DNA from 4 places in the Streptomyces sp. NPDC001493 genome. Region 1 is predicted to be linked to each of the others. Evidence: riboswitches for the same ligand, from Rfam matches in the RefSeq annotation. Region 1 holds a riboswitch; each other region holds the start of a gene.
The links. Region 1 has a riboswitch for cobalamin ahead of ACWCWD_RS24600 ((2Fe-2S) ferredoxin domain-containing protein). Riboswitches for the same ligand answer to the same signal wherever they lie in the genome.

Region 1 (3,265 bases):
TGGATCAACGACTACGAGAAGTCGCTCTCCGTCCTCGCCACTCTGCTCGGTCTCGCGGACCGGGTCGACGTCGCCGCGTCCTGCTCCCTGCTCCACGTCCCGATCGACACGGCACCCGAACGGGACATCGACCCTCAGATCCTGCGCTGGCTGGCCTTCGCCCGGCAGAAGACCGCCGAGGTCGTCACCCTCGCCAAGGGCCTGGTTCGGGGCACCGCGTCGATCGCCGGAGAGATCGCCGCCAACCGTGCCGACCTCGCCTCCCGCTCCGCCTCCCCGGTCACCCGCGACCCCGCCGTACGCGCCAGGACCACGGCCGTCACCGCCGCCGACGGCCGGCGCTCCCAGCCGTACGCCGAACGCGCCGCCGCCCAACGCGCGCACCTCAAGCTGCCGTTGCTGCCGACGACGACCATCGGCTCGTTCCCGCAGACCGACGAGGTACGGACGGCACGCGCGGACCTGCGGGCCGGCCGCGTCGACACGGCCGGTTACGAGGAACGGATCCGGGCCGAGATCGGCGCGGTCGTCTCCTTCCAGGAGAAAGCCGGGCTCGACGTGCTGGTGCACGGCGAACCCGAACGCAACGACATGGTGCAGTACTTCGCCGAGCAGCTCACCGGCTACCTCGCGACCCGGCACGGCTGGGTCCAGTCCTACGGCACCCGCTGCGTCCGGCCGCCGGTTCTGGCGGGCGACGTCTCCCGGCCCGGTCCGATGACCGTGCGCTGGACCTCGTACGCGCAGTCGCTCACCGCCCGTCCGGTGAAGGGCATGCTGACCGGGCCGGTGACGATGCTGGCCTGGTCCTTCGTCCGGGACGACCAGCCGCTCGGGGAGACGGCCCGGCAGGTCGCGCTCGCGCTGCGGGACGAGGTCGCCGATCTGGAGGCGGCCGGTACCTCGGTGATCCAGGTGGACGAACCCGCCCTGCGCGAGACGCTTCCGCTGCGGTCCGCAGACCGGGCCGCGTACCTGGGGTGGGCGACCGAGTCCTTCCGGCTCACCACCGGCGGCGTACGGCCGGGTACGCAGATCCACACGCACATGTGCTACGCCGAGTTCGGCGACATCGTCCAGGCCATCGACGATCTCGACGCCGACGTCATCAGTCTGGAGGCGGCCCGCTCCCGCATGGAGGTCGCCCGCGAACTCGCGGCCCACGGCTACCCGCGCGAGGCGGGACCGGGCGTCTACGACATCCACTCCCCGCGTGTTCCCAGCACGGAGGAGGCCGCCGGACTTCTGCGGGAGGGCCTGAAGGCGATTCCCGCCGAACGGCTGTGGGTCAACCCCGACTGCGGCCTGAAGACCCGCGGCTGGACCGAGACCCGGTCGTCCCTGGAGAACCTGGTCGCCGCCGCTCGTACGGTCCGCGGCGAGCTGTCCGGATCCTGACCCGGGGAGCAACGGCGGGGCCCGGGAGCAACGGCGGGGCCGGGACGTCTCGGGCGTCCCGGCCCCGTCGGCCCGGCTCGCGTCGGACGTGCGCGGGCCGGGGCGAATCCCGACCGTTTCCCGCCGCCCGGGCCGCTTCCGGGCGGGCGGGCGGGCGTCCTCCCCCGCCGGTCGGCCGTCCTCCGCCGGGGCCGGTCCTACCGGAGGCCCCGGCGCCCGGGAGGTTCGAAGGTGTAGAGGTCGAGGATCTCCGGGCGCGGGGCCACGCCCGGCCCTCCGGCACGTATCCAGGAGGCGATGTCCTCGGTCGCGTCGGGGTCGTTGACCAGTCCCAGCCAGACGGGCCGGGCTCCGGCGGCCCGGCCCTCGGTGGAGGGCTGCACGACCACGACGTTGGCCTGGTCGCAGACGTCCAGACAGTCCGATATCCGCACCGGGGCCTCCTCGCGAAGGCGGTCCGTCTGCGCCGCGTGATCGACTCCGGTCACCTTGCGGCTGCCGCAGCAGCAGTCCCGGCACACGACGACCCGGCAGGGCACCGCTCCGGCCGTCGCGCCCCTGCCGGGCACGACCCCGGTCCCGGTGCTGTTCTTCTGTACGTGAGCCTCTTCGGCCGGCCTTGCGGGCACGCCGAACCACCCCTCTCCGGGGAGATCCGCCCCGGCGTTCGTTGAGGAGGCGACCGCGTGAGTCTCCTGGCTCTCGGGTCGCCGCTCGTCCCGCCCTTCCCGCCCCTCGCCGGAGGCAGTGGTACGCCGGGATTCGCTCACCGATCACAGTGGCGGGACCGCTCCGGTTTCGCACCGGATTCCTCGGACCGCCGTCGCCCTGTCACCGGGCATCATCCCATCCGGCGCGCTGGGTCGGTACGGGCGGGAGCGGCACGGCCCGACCCGCCCCTATGATCATGCGCCTGACACATCGTCGTACCCGAGTCATATCTGAGTCGTACCCGAGTCGTACCCGAGGAGTGCCACCGATCATGCGCCTGACCCGTATCGCCACCACCGTCCTTGCCACCGCGGTCGGCTTCGCCGGAGTGGTCGCCACCGCCCCCGGTGCCGCCGCCCAGTCCGGCTGCCAGTACAAGGTCGTGTGGCCGACCGCCGGGGTGTACGAGAACCCGAACCCGAACAGCGCCGTCGTGAAGACCAAGTACGCCGGTGACATCGTCGGCGCGTCGACCTGCGAGGGAGCGTCGTACAACGAGTACGGCTACGTCCTGGTCACCACCGACGCGGCCGCGGACGGCCGGGGCTGGATGCGCGAAGGGGCGGTCGTCGCCATCTGAGCCGTCCCGCCCGGAACGGACGTCCGGGGCGGCGTGGCTCGCGGCCCGACGCGGCCCCCGACCCGACACTCCCCCGGCCCGACGCGGCCCCCGACCCGACGCGACTCCCGGCCCGCCCGGTTCCCCGCCGGTGCCGCCCTGCGCCCGCACCCGGCCGGAAGGCGCCCTACCTGCCCGGCTCTCCCCCGTCCGCTGCCGCGACGAGGAGACCGGCCAGGGCCTGGTCGACGACGGCGGGGGCGAAGTCCTCGGTGAGCTGGTCGGTGAGGTGGGGCAGGAGCAGCCGGATGTAGCAGGCGCCCCAGATGAGGTCCACCATTAGTCCGGGGTCGGCGTCCGTACGGATCTGTCCGCGGTCCTTCGCCTTCTCCAGCAGGGCGAAGGCCTCGCGCCGGCGCGGGCCGAAGTAGTGGTGCTCGAACTGTCCGGCGAGTTCCGCGTCCGTCTGGGCGGCGCCGATGAGCTGGGCGAAGACGGGACCGGCGGGCCGCTGGGTGGCGAGCCGGATGAACGCGGTGATGAACCGCGTCAGGTCCGCACGGACGTCTCCGGTGTCGTCGAGCGCGACCTGGTCCC
Region 2 (3,265 bases), on a different contig from region 1:
CGCACCGCCGAGGCGAACTCCTCCACACCGAGCGCGTGGAACTCCCCGGTGCCGCAGGCGACGAACACCCCACCCGCCCCGGCGCGGACTCCGCTCCGTACGTGTTCCGCCAGCTTCGCGGTATCCACCGAATCGTCCGGAGCGAACGGAGTCACGGGAAAGAACAGAACGCCCTCTAGCATGGAGCACCTTTCCGAGTTCATGTATATGAACGTTGGTCAATATGGCGAATCGCTGCACGGAAAGTAGGCGCCGCCGCGCGCCGAGGTCAAGGGTCGTGCGTAGGTCGGTTTCAGACAGGCAGGTGCGAAGCGATCTGCGCGTGACGGCTGCGGGTACGACTTCCGGCCAAGCTTTCGAGAGTGTCGAGATGTTGACCGTGAGCGGGGGGAGTGCAGATGTGCATGCAGCTTGAGCTGGTGTGATGCCGCAGGTTGCCCGTGGTGGGCCGCCGGGGAGGGGTGGGATGAGGGCGCGGGGGATCGTCGTGCCGGCCGCCGTGCGGGCGCAAATCCTCTGGGCGATTTTCAGCCATGACGGGGGCGAGGGTGAGGGACGCCCGGCCTCGGGTGAGCGTGCGGAATTGCTGCGATCGTTCCGCCGGGTGCACAACTGTGCGTGACCATGCACGATTGGGCGCGGCGGGGAGCGTGGCAGGGGGCCCTATGTGGTTCGTCAAGGTGGCGGGTTAGCTTGCCGGTGGTGTCGGCTGGAGAGGGGGATGCGGTGGGAGTGTCAGGCGGAGAGTCGAAGGCGCGCGCTGTTGAAGAGTGGCGGGACGTCTATGACCTGCTGGATGCCGTTCGGCAGCGGCCGAACGCATGGGTGCGTAACGGCTCGTTGCGGGAACTGGCGGTGATGATGTTCGGCTACCACCTCGCTCTTCAGGTCCACGATGCCGATGAGGAGTTCCCGTTTCATCGCGGAAGCGGAGGATTTGCCGCTTGGCTCAGCAGGACCCGTGGATGGTCGATGGCGACTGGATGGGACGCCGCGATCGTGGAGAACCTTCCTTGTGAATCTCCGCTCGACGCCTTCTTCCGGCTCGTGGACGAGTACCGAGACGTCGCAGATCGGCCCGTCTCCTGAGCGCTCGCAGCGTGGTGTTCGGTCAAACAGACCGGGCGGGTTGGGGTTCGTGGAAGGTGCCGTCGCAGAGCATCGCGAAGAGGACGTCGGCTCGTCGTCCCGCGAGGCAGAGGAGGGCTTGGGCGTGGTGCTTGCCCTGGGCGATGTTCTTGTCGAAGTTGGCCCGGGAGGGCGGGCCGCGACCCGGGTGGCCTCACCGGTCAGGTCGTCCTCGCCTCGCCCACGGCACCGATCGCCACATCCACATCGCGAAGAGCCTCCCGACCTGCGGCCGGTCGAGCGGGTGCGGCCGCGGACGGTGGAGCCCGGGTGCTCGGGCCGGCCGTGACCGGGCTGTCCACCCTTCCGCCCGGGCCGGACGGGTGGCGGGGCCGGAACCGCGGCGCGCGACTGGAGATGCCGGCGGCGGGGGAGCCGAGCGGGCCGACGGCGTCGCCGGTGAACCGGCCTCACGCGGTGCGTGGTTCGGTGCGTGGTTCGGTGCCGGTGAGGCGAATGTCACCCGCAAGGTCGTCGCGGAAGGATCTTTTTTCTCAACAGCCGCTCTGAGCAATGGTGTTGAGGAGAGGATGGCGCGACGCCCCATGGCGGCGCCCGAACGCAGGCGCTATGGTCTGACCAGCATGACGACGGCGTAACGGAAGTCCGGTGAGAATCCGGCACGGTCGCGCCACTGTGAACCCGTACCTGCGGGAAGTCAGACCCAACACCGTCGTCTCAGGCACCACGATCGGGACGCGTGTTCCCTCAGGAGGTTCTGCCATGGCACACATTGCCGCACCCTCGACCGGCGTACCCGCCGTCACCCCCATATCGCTGAAGGCGATCGCCCCGTGGGCGGTCTTCTTCGGCATCCTCATGCTCGTCCTGCTGTACTTCGTCGGCGCGGAGCAGGGCGCCACCTCGGTCTTCTCCGGCGAGGCCGTTCACGAGTGGGTCCACGACGGCCGTCACCTTCTCGGCTTCCCCTGCCACTAGACCTCAGGGGAACCGAACTCTCATGAACTCCATATCCGTTCGAGCACTCCTGGTCCGCGGCATGCTCGCGGGCCTGCTCGCGGGCGTCGCGGCACTCCTCGTCGCCTACTTCCTCGGTGAGTCCCGGGTGGACGCGTCCATCGCCCTGGAAGAGGCCCACAACCACGACCACCACGGCGGCGAGGAACTGGTCAGCCGGACGATGCAGGCCACCGGCGGTCTCGCCACCGGCGTCCTCGTCTTCGGCGTCGCCGTCGGCGGCATCGCGGCACTCGTCTTCTGCTACACCCTCGGCCGCATCGGGAACTTCGGCCCCCGGGCCACCGCGGCCCTGGTCGCGGGGGCGGCGCTGCTGACCGTCTACCTCGTACCGTTCCTGAAGTACCCCGCCAACCCGCCGGCCGTCGGCAACCCGGACACCATCGGCCAACGTACGGGGCTGTTCTTCCTCATGGTGGCGCTCAGCGTCCTGCTCGCCGTCGCCGCCGTCATCGCCGGAAGGCGGCTCGCGCCGCGCCTCGGCAACTGGAACGCGACCGTCGCCGCGTCCGCCGGATACGTCCTGCTGATCGGACTCGCGTACGTGTTCCTGCCGTCGTTCGACGAGGTGGGCGCGGACTTCCCGGCGACCCTGCTCTGGGAATTCCGGCTCTCCACCCTCGCGGTCCAGGCCACCCTCTGGGTGAGCTTCGGGCTGATCTTCGGTGCCCTCACCGAGCGCCTGCTGCTTCCCTCGCGGGGGCGGGGCGAGACCTTCCGGGACAGCGCGCACCGGACAGCCGGGGCGGTGGGCTGACCACCCCGCGGCTGTCCCGTACCACGCGTGGGCGTCCCACGCGTGTGCGGCCGGAGAGACTCTCCGGCCGCACACGCCGGCGTCGTACCACCGGGGGTGCCCCGGTCCTCGGCGAGGACCGGGGCGCCGCGACGGCCGCCGCCACCGGGGAAGGTCAGTCGGTGCTGAAGTCGCCGTTCAGGGCGGCGGCCACCCGCAGGTGCGGCGCGGCCTCCTCGTGCCGGCCCTGGCGCTCCAGCGTGCGTCCCAGCAGCAGGCGCGCGTAGTCCTCGACCGGGTCACGCTCCAGGACGATCCGCAGCTCCGCCTCGGCCTTCCCGAGCCGCGCCGAGTGGTAGTAGGCACGGGCGAGCAACAGGCGCGGGGCCACCTGCTCCGGGACCTCGTCGACGAGCCCGCCCA
Region 3 (3,265 bases), on a different contig from region 1:
CACGGAGCCGCTCGCGTCGCGCAGCGCCTCACGGGTCCGCGCGTCCCACACGCCGAGCCGCTTCAGCTCGTCCACCAGGTACGCGTTGACCTGGAGGAACTCACCGCTGAGCGTCTCGCGCTTGAAGAGGTTGGAGACCTGCGGCTCGATGCACTCGTACACCCCGGCGATCGAGGCGATGGTGGCGGTCGGCGCGATGGCGAGCAGCAGGGAGTTGCGCATCCCGGTCTTCGCGATCCGGGCGCGCAGCGCCTCCCACCGTTCCGGCCAGGCCGGCGCCGTGTCGTAGTGGTCCGGGTGCAGCACCCCGCGCGCGGCACGGGTCTCGCTCCACGCGGGCAGCGGCCCGGACTTCTCGGCGAGGTCGCAGGAGGCCTCGTACGCGGCGAGCATGATCCGCTCCGAGATGCGGGTGGAGAGCTCACGGGCCTCGGCGGAGTCGAACGGCAGCCGCAGCTGGAAGAAGACGTCCTGGAGGCCCATCGCGCCCAGACCCACCGGCCGCCAGCGGGCGTTGGAGCGGCCGGACTGCTCGGTCGGGTAGAAGTTGATGTCGACGACCCGGTCCAGGAAGGTCACGGCGGTCCGCACGGTGGCGTCCAGCCGCTCCCAGTCGATCGTCCCGTCCGCCACGAAGGCGCCCAGGTTGACCGAGCCGAGGTTGCAGACGGCGGTCTCGCCGTCCTCGGTGACCTCCAGGATCTCCGTGCAGAGGTTCGAGGAGTGCACGACCCGGCCCGGCTCGGCGGTCTGGTTCGCGGTGCGGTTGGACGCGTCCTTGAACGTCATCCAGCCCTGGCCGGTCTGCGCCAGGGTGCGCATCATCCGGCCGTACAGCTCGCGTGCGGGGATCGTCCGGCGGGCCAGGCCCTTCGCCTCGGCGGCCCGGTAGGCGGCGTCGAACTCGTCGCCCCACAGGTCGACCAGCTCGGGGACGTCGGCGGGCGAGAAGAGCGACCAGGCGGAGTCGGCGTCGACCCGGCGCATGAACTCGTCGGGGATCCAGTGCGCCAGGTTCAGGTTGTGCGTACGCCGCTGGTCCTCACCGGTGTTGTCGCGCAGCTCCAGGAACTCCTCGATGTCCGCGTGCCAGGTCTCCAGGTAGACCGCGGCCGCGCCCTTGCGCCGGCCGCCCTGGTTGACGGCCGCGACGGAGGCGTCCAGCGTCTTCATGAACGGCACGATGCCGTTGGAGAGCCCGTTGGTGCCCCGGATCAGCGAACCGCGCGAGCGGATGCGGGAGAACGACAGACCGATGCCGCCCGCGTGCTTCGAGAGCCGCGCCACCTCGTGGTAGCGGCCGTAGATCGAGTCCAGCTCGTCCAGCGGGGAGTCCAGCAGGTAGCAGGAGGACATCTGCGGGTGGCGGGTGCCCGAGTTGAAGAGCGTGGGGGAGGAGGGCAGGTAGTCCAGCCGGCTCATCAGCCCGTAGAGCGCCGCGACCTCGTCCACCGCCCGCGCGGAGTCGTCCTCGGCGAGCCCGGCCGCGACCCGCAGCATGAAGTGCTGCGGGATCTCCACCACCTGGCGGGTGATCGGGTGGCGCAGCAGGTAGCGGCTGTAGAGGGTGCGCAGCCCGAAGTAGCCGAACCGGTCGTCGGCGCCGTCCGTCAGGGCTTCCTCGACCAGCGCGTCCAGCCGCTCGGCGTGCAGCGCCACGAACGCGGCCGTACGGTCCGCGATCAGGCCCTCGCGGTGGCCGACGGCGACCGACGCGGAGAACGACACCGCGCCCTCACCGGCCGCCTCGGCGGCGATGGTGCGGGTGAGCAGCCGCGCGGCGAGCCGCGAGTAGGCGGGGTCCTCCGCGATCAGGCCGGCGGCCGACTCGGTGGCCAGGGTCAGCAGCTCCGCCTCGTCGGCGTGCGCGCTGCGGCCCCGCAGCGCGGCGGCGGCGACCCTCCCCGGGTCGGTGTCCGGCAGGTCCGCGGTGAGGGCGGTCAGGGTGCGCAGCAGCGCGGCCCCGGGGCCGTCGACGGGCTCGGTGGCTGCGGTGGCTGCGGGCACGGACGCCGGATCGGCGGGCGCGATGGTCACGGTGGTGCTCTCCCTCGCTCGGCTCTGGACCGGCGGGGGGAGGCGAGGGCCGCGGGGCGCGCCACCTGGAGACGGGCAGCACCGCACACGGCGTCCACCGGCCCAACCGCGAGGCCCGGACGTACGGGCGTCCGGTTCGGGTGAGCCGGACGCGCTGTCGGCAGGTAGCCGGACTCGAAGGTGCGCGAAACGCGCGGTTCATACCGTTGCGGGACAGTTCCGGATTCGCACCGGATTCCCCTGCGACGACAGCGAGACGAGCATACATGTGGTGGCCGGGCAGCGAGAACGCCCCACATGTTGTGGCGGTGCGGGGCGGTGTTCCGGTACGCGGGAGGGTGCTGCGGGCCTTCCGGGGCGTGGCCGTGGCCCGTCCGGGTGGGGCGGGGAGGGTTCCGGACGGGGGTGCGACCAGGGCCGGGCTCTCTCAGCCGCCGCTGCCCAGGTCCAGCCGGTAGGTGAGCAGTGTCAGGTCCGGCACCGGCCGCCAGTCGCGTTCCGGGGTGCGTACGAAGCCGAGGCGGTGGTAGATCCGGTGTGCCCCGGCCATGGCGGGCTGGGTCGACAGGGCGAGCCCGGTGACCCCGGCGGTGGCGCGGGCCCGCGCCGCGCAGGCCCGTACGAGCGCTTCCCCGGCTCCCCGGCCGCGCCCCGCCCTGCCCACCGCCAGCATCCGGAACTCCGCCTCGTCCGGCGCCGCGACGTCGCACATGGGGCTGCCGGGCGGGGCGTAGGTGACTCCGCCGAGCACGGTGCCGGTGTCGTCCGCGGCCACCAGTACGTCCGCCACGGCGGCCCGGCCGGCCACGTCCCGCAGGCTGGCCAGATAGGGGTCGTCCTCGCCTCCGCCCAACAGCCCGTCACCGAGGTACGCGTGGGCCGTGATCTCGCCGAGGAGTGCGTACTCCCCGGGCTCGGCCCTTCTGATCGTCAGGTCCATGACCGTCATTCTGCGCGTCGTGCGGACGGGCGGACAGCCCGGCTCCGGGAACGGCTCAACCGCTCACGCCCACCTCGTTGTTCGGGGCTCCGTCGCCCTCCGGCGGGAGGTCGCCGCGCTGGATCGGCTGCGAGCCGGGGGCCTGGCCGAGGGGCGGGAGGATCCTGTCGAGCTCGGCGTCGTCCGCCAGGTGGGCCGCTTCGGCCGCCTCGCGCAGGGTGGCGCGGTCCACGCCGGGGAGTCCGGCGCTGACCGTCACGGAGACGTCCCCCTCGGTGCGGGCGTAGG
Region 4 (3,265 bases), on a different contig from region 1:
ACAGCCTGGAGATGGACTCGCTGGCGGTGGCGGAGTTCGCGGTCATCATCAAGGAAACCCTCGGCATCCACACCCCCGTCGACACCCTCCACCGGGACGCCACCCTCGCGGACATCTCGGAGTTCATCCGTACCGCCTCCCGCCGCGGGGAGCCGGTGAGCAACACCCGATGAAGAGGCCCGAGATCGCCGTCACCGGACTGGGCATGATCACCCCGGCGGGCAACGACACGGCCTCCACCTGGGAGGGCGTGCTCGCCGGGGTGTCCTCGGCCCGTACGGTTCCCGAACTGGAGGGGTGCGCGGTCGACTTCGCCTGCACGGTCACCGGCATCGACCTGGACGACGCCGTCGGCGGCCGGACCGCCTACCGGATGGGCAAGTACGTCAAGTTCGCGGTGCTCGCCGCCCGGGAGGCGGTGGCCGACGCCGGTCTCGACCCGGGCGGCTGGGACGGCGCCCGGGTCTCGGTCGTGGTGGGTACCAGCAGCGGCGGGTCGGCGGCCCTCTCCGAGCAGGCCGTGGTGCTGGACCGGCTGGGGGCCGAGGCGTCCTCGCCCGCGGGCATCCTGCTCACCATCCCCAACATGCCCGCCGCGGAGATCGCGATCCAGCTCGGGGCCACCGGCCCCAGCCTGGCTCCGTGCACGGCCTGTTCGTCCGGGGTCACCGCCCTGTCGGTGGCGCGGGACATGCTGATGAGCGGTCAGTGCGACATCGCCGTCGCCGGGGCGACCGAGTCGATCGTCTTCCCGGTGGCGATGACGGGCCTGGCCCGGTCCGGTGCGGCGGCCCTGCCGGACGGCGACCCGTCGCTGCTCTGCCGCCCGTTCGCCGAGGACCGCGCGGGCCTCGTCATGGGCGAGGGCGCCGCCATCATGGTGCTGGAACGGGCTGAGGACGCCGTGGCCAGGGGGGCGGTCCCCAGAGCGTTGATCGCGGGCACGGGAGCCACCACCGACGCCCACCACCCCACCAGCCCGCACCCCTCCGGCAAGGTGGCCAGGGCGGCTGTCGACGCCGCCCTGCGGGACGCCGACTGGCGCGCCGAGGACGTCGGCCACGTCAACGCACACGGCACCGCGACCCCGCTCAACGACGCCACCGAGGCCGCCCTCATCGCCCGGGCCTACCCGCACCGGCCGCCGGTCACCGCGCCCAAGGGCGTGCTCGGCCACTGCATGGGAGCGGCGGGCGCCATCGAGGCCGCGCTCACCGTGCTGACCCTCCAGCACCAGCTCGTCCCGCCGATCGCCAACCTGGACGCCCCGGCACCCGGGTTCGACATCGACTGCGTCACCAAGGCGCCCCGGCCCGTCGCCGTCCGCCGGGCCGTCAGCCACTCCTTCGGGTTCGGCGGCCACAACGCCGTGATCGCACTGCGGCTGCCCTGACCCGGGAGCCGTGAACAGCGGGGCGCCGCCGGACGACCTCCGGCGGCGCCCCGTCGGCGTACCCGGTCCGGGGCCGTGGCGGTGGTCGTACGGCACCGAACAGGCATCCGGCCGGCGCGGCGGGGCGTGATAGCTTCCCAGTGCCAGTCGCACTCCACACATGGGGTCAGGGAATCCGGTGAGAGTCCGGAACTGACGCGCAGCGGTGAGGGGGACGGGCGGGGCCACGGCCACTGGGAGACCCACGGGTTTCCCGGGAAGGCGCCCCGTCCGCACGAACCCGAGTCCGAAGACCTGCTGGCGCCCTGCGACCCGTACGGGCCGCAGCATTCCGTACAACGGGCCCCGCGCATGGGCCCAGAGACGCCGAGGTACCCCGTGCCCCCCATGGCCGTGTTTCGAAAGCCCCGCCCGTCGGGCGACGCCTGGCACGCGCGCGTGGCCCGATCCGCCCGCCGCGCCGCCCTGCTGACGGCGGGGCTCCTGCTGACGACCGCCTGCGGCGGCACCGGAGACGACGCACCGGCCGCCGCCGGTGCGGCCGTCGACGGATACCCGGTGACGCTCCACAACTGCGGACGCACCGTCACCGTCACCTCCGCCCCGCACCACGCGGTCTCCCTCAACCAGGGATCGACGGAGATCCTGCTCTCCCTCGGCCTCGCCGACCGGCTCGCGGCCACCGCCACCTGGACCGACCCCGTGATGAAGGGCCTGGAGAAGGCCAACGCGAAGGTCCCGAGGCTCTCCGACAACGCCCCCTCCTCGGAGAAGGTGCTGGAGCGGGAACCCGACTTCGTCAGCGCCTCGTTCGAGTCCACCCTCGGCAAGGGCGGGGTCGCCCCCCGCGAACAGTTCGAGGACCTGGGCGTCCCCACCTACGTCTCGCCCTCCGACTGCACCGGCAAGGACAACAGCGGCGACGGCGACGGCGCCCGCTCCACCGCCCTCACCCTGGACAGCGTCTACGGCGAGATACGCGACCTGGCCCGGGTGTTCGGCGTACCGGAACGGGGCGAGAAGCTCATCCAGGACCTGCGGGCCCGCGTGGCGAAGGCGACCGACGGCATCGACGCCTCCGGCACCACCCTGATGTACTGGTTCGCCAACTCCGAGGCCCCGTACCTGGCGGGCTGCTGCGGGGCGCCCGGCATCATCACCACCGAACTCGGCGCGAAGAACGTCTTCGACGACACCCACGAGGAATGGCCCCAGATCAACTGGGAGACCATCGCCGACCGCGATCCGGACGTCCTCGTCATCGGCGACCTCACCCGCAAGTCGCAGACGGCCGAGAGCGCCGAGAAGAAGATCGAGTTCCTGGAGTCCAACCCGGTCACCAAGAACATGGACGCCGTACGGAACAAGCGGTACGTCCTGCTCAGCGGCCAGGCCATGAACCCCACCATCCGCACGGTGGAGGGCATCGAGCGCGTCGCGGCGGGGCTGCGCGAGTTCGGCCTCGCCGGATGACGGCCGACGGCGACCCGGCGGGCGCCCCTGCCGCCGTGCCGGCCGGCACCCGCCCGGTGCCGGCCGACGCCGGCGCCCGGTCCGTACCGTACGGGCGGCGCACCGGCCTGCGGGCCGTGCCCGAACCGCTCCTGTGGGGCGGCGGAACCGTACTGCTCCTGGCCTCCGTCGCGGTGGCCGTCACCATCGGCCCGGCCCGGATCTCCGTCGCCGACGTGTGGTCGGTGGTCGCCGCCCACCTGGGCCTCGGCGAAACGGAGCTGAGCCCGATCCGGGACGGCATCGTCTGGGACCTCAGGATGCCGCGCACCCTGCTCGCGGCCGTCTGCGGCGCCGGGCTCGCGGTGTGCGGGACCGTCATGCAGTCGCTGCTCCGCAACCCGCTCGCCGACCCCTTCG

Region 2: it holds a riboswitch for cobalamin, as region 1 does, so the genes downstream of both, ACWCWD_RS02470 (CbtB domain-containing protein) here and ACWCWD_RS24600 ((2Fe-2S) ferredoxin domain-containing protein) in region 1, are expected to answer to the same signal.
Region 3: it holds a riboswitch for cobalamin, as region 1 does, so the genes downstream of both, ACWCWD_RS10130 (ribonucleoside-diphosphate reductase subunit alpha) here and ACWCWD_RS24600 ((2Fe-2S) ferredoxin domain-containing protein) in region 1, are expected to answer to the same signal.
Region 4: it holds a riboswitch for cobalamin, as region 1 does, so the genes downstream of both, ACWCWD_RS32380 (ABC transporter substrate-binding protein) here and ACWCWD_RS24600 ((2Fe-2S) ferredoxin domain-containing protein) in region 1, are expected to answer to the same signal.

What each region holds. Positions count from the first base shown of each region.
Region 1 is NZ_JBSFHV010000018.1:88,975-92,239, forward strand. It holds gene metE (5-methyltetrahydropteroyltriglutamate--homocysteine S-methyltransferase) at 1-1,398, shown strand, start outside; gene ACWCWD_RS24600 ((2Fe-2S) ferredoxin domain-containing protein) at 1,596-1,967, opposite strand; cobalamin riboswitch at 2,087-2,212, opposite strand; gene ACWCWD_RS24605 (glycosyltransferase) at 2,381-2,689, shown strand; gene ACWCWD_RS24610 (TetR/AcrR family transcriptional regulator) at 2,856-3,265, opposite strand, start outside.
Region 2 is NZ_JBSFHV010000001.1:636,104-639,368, forward strand. It holds gene ACWCWD_RS02455 (5-dehydro-4-deoxyglucarate dehydratase) at 1-182, opposite strand, end outside; gene ACWCWD_RS02460 (hypothetical protein) at 703-1,089, shown strand; partial or broken gene ACWCWD_RS02465 (IS110 family transposase) at 1,112-1,264, opposite strand; adenosylcobalamin (AdoCbl) riboswitch at 1,702-1,848, shown strand; gene ACWCWD_RS02470 (CbtB domain-containing protein) at 1,852-2,067, shown strand; gene ACWCWD_RS02475 (CbtA family protein) at 2,090-2,863, shown strand; gene ACWCWD_RS02480 (tetratricopeptide repeat protein) at 3,018-3,265, opposite strand, start outside.
Region 3 is NZ_JBSFHV010000005.1:144,487-147,751, forward strand. It holds gene ACWCWD_RS10130 (ribonucleoside-diphosphate reductase subunit alpha) at 1-2,037, opposite strand, end outside; cobalamin riboswitch at 2,180-2,302, opposite strand; gene ACWCWD_RS10135 (GNAT family N-acetyltransferase) at 2,465-2,977, opposite strand; gene ACWCWD_RS10140 (hypothetical protein) at 3,033-3,265, opposite strand, start outside.
Region 4 is NZ_JBSFHV010000032.1:41,691-44,955, forward strand. It holds gene ACWCWD_RS32370 (acyl carrier protein) at 1-173, shown strand, start outside; gene ACWCWD_RS32375 (beta-ketoacyl-[acyl-carrier-protein] synthase family protein) at 170-1,393, shown strand; cobalamin riboswitch at 1,521-1,709, shown strand; gene ACWCWD_RS32380 (ABC transporter substrate-binding protein) at 1,781-2,866, shown strand; gene ACWCWD_RS32385 (FecCD family ABC transporter permease) at 2,863-3,265, shown strand, end outside.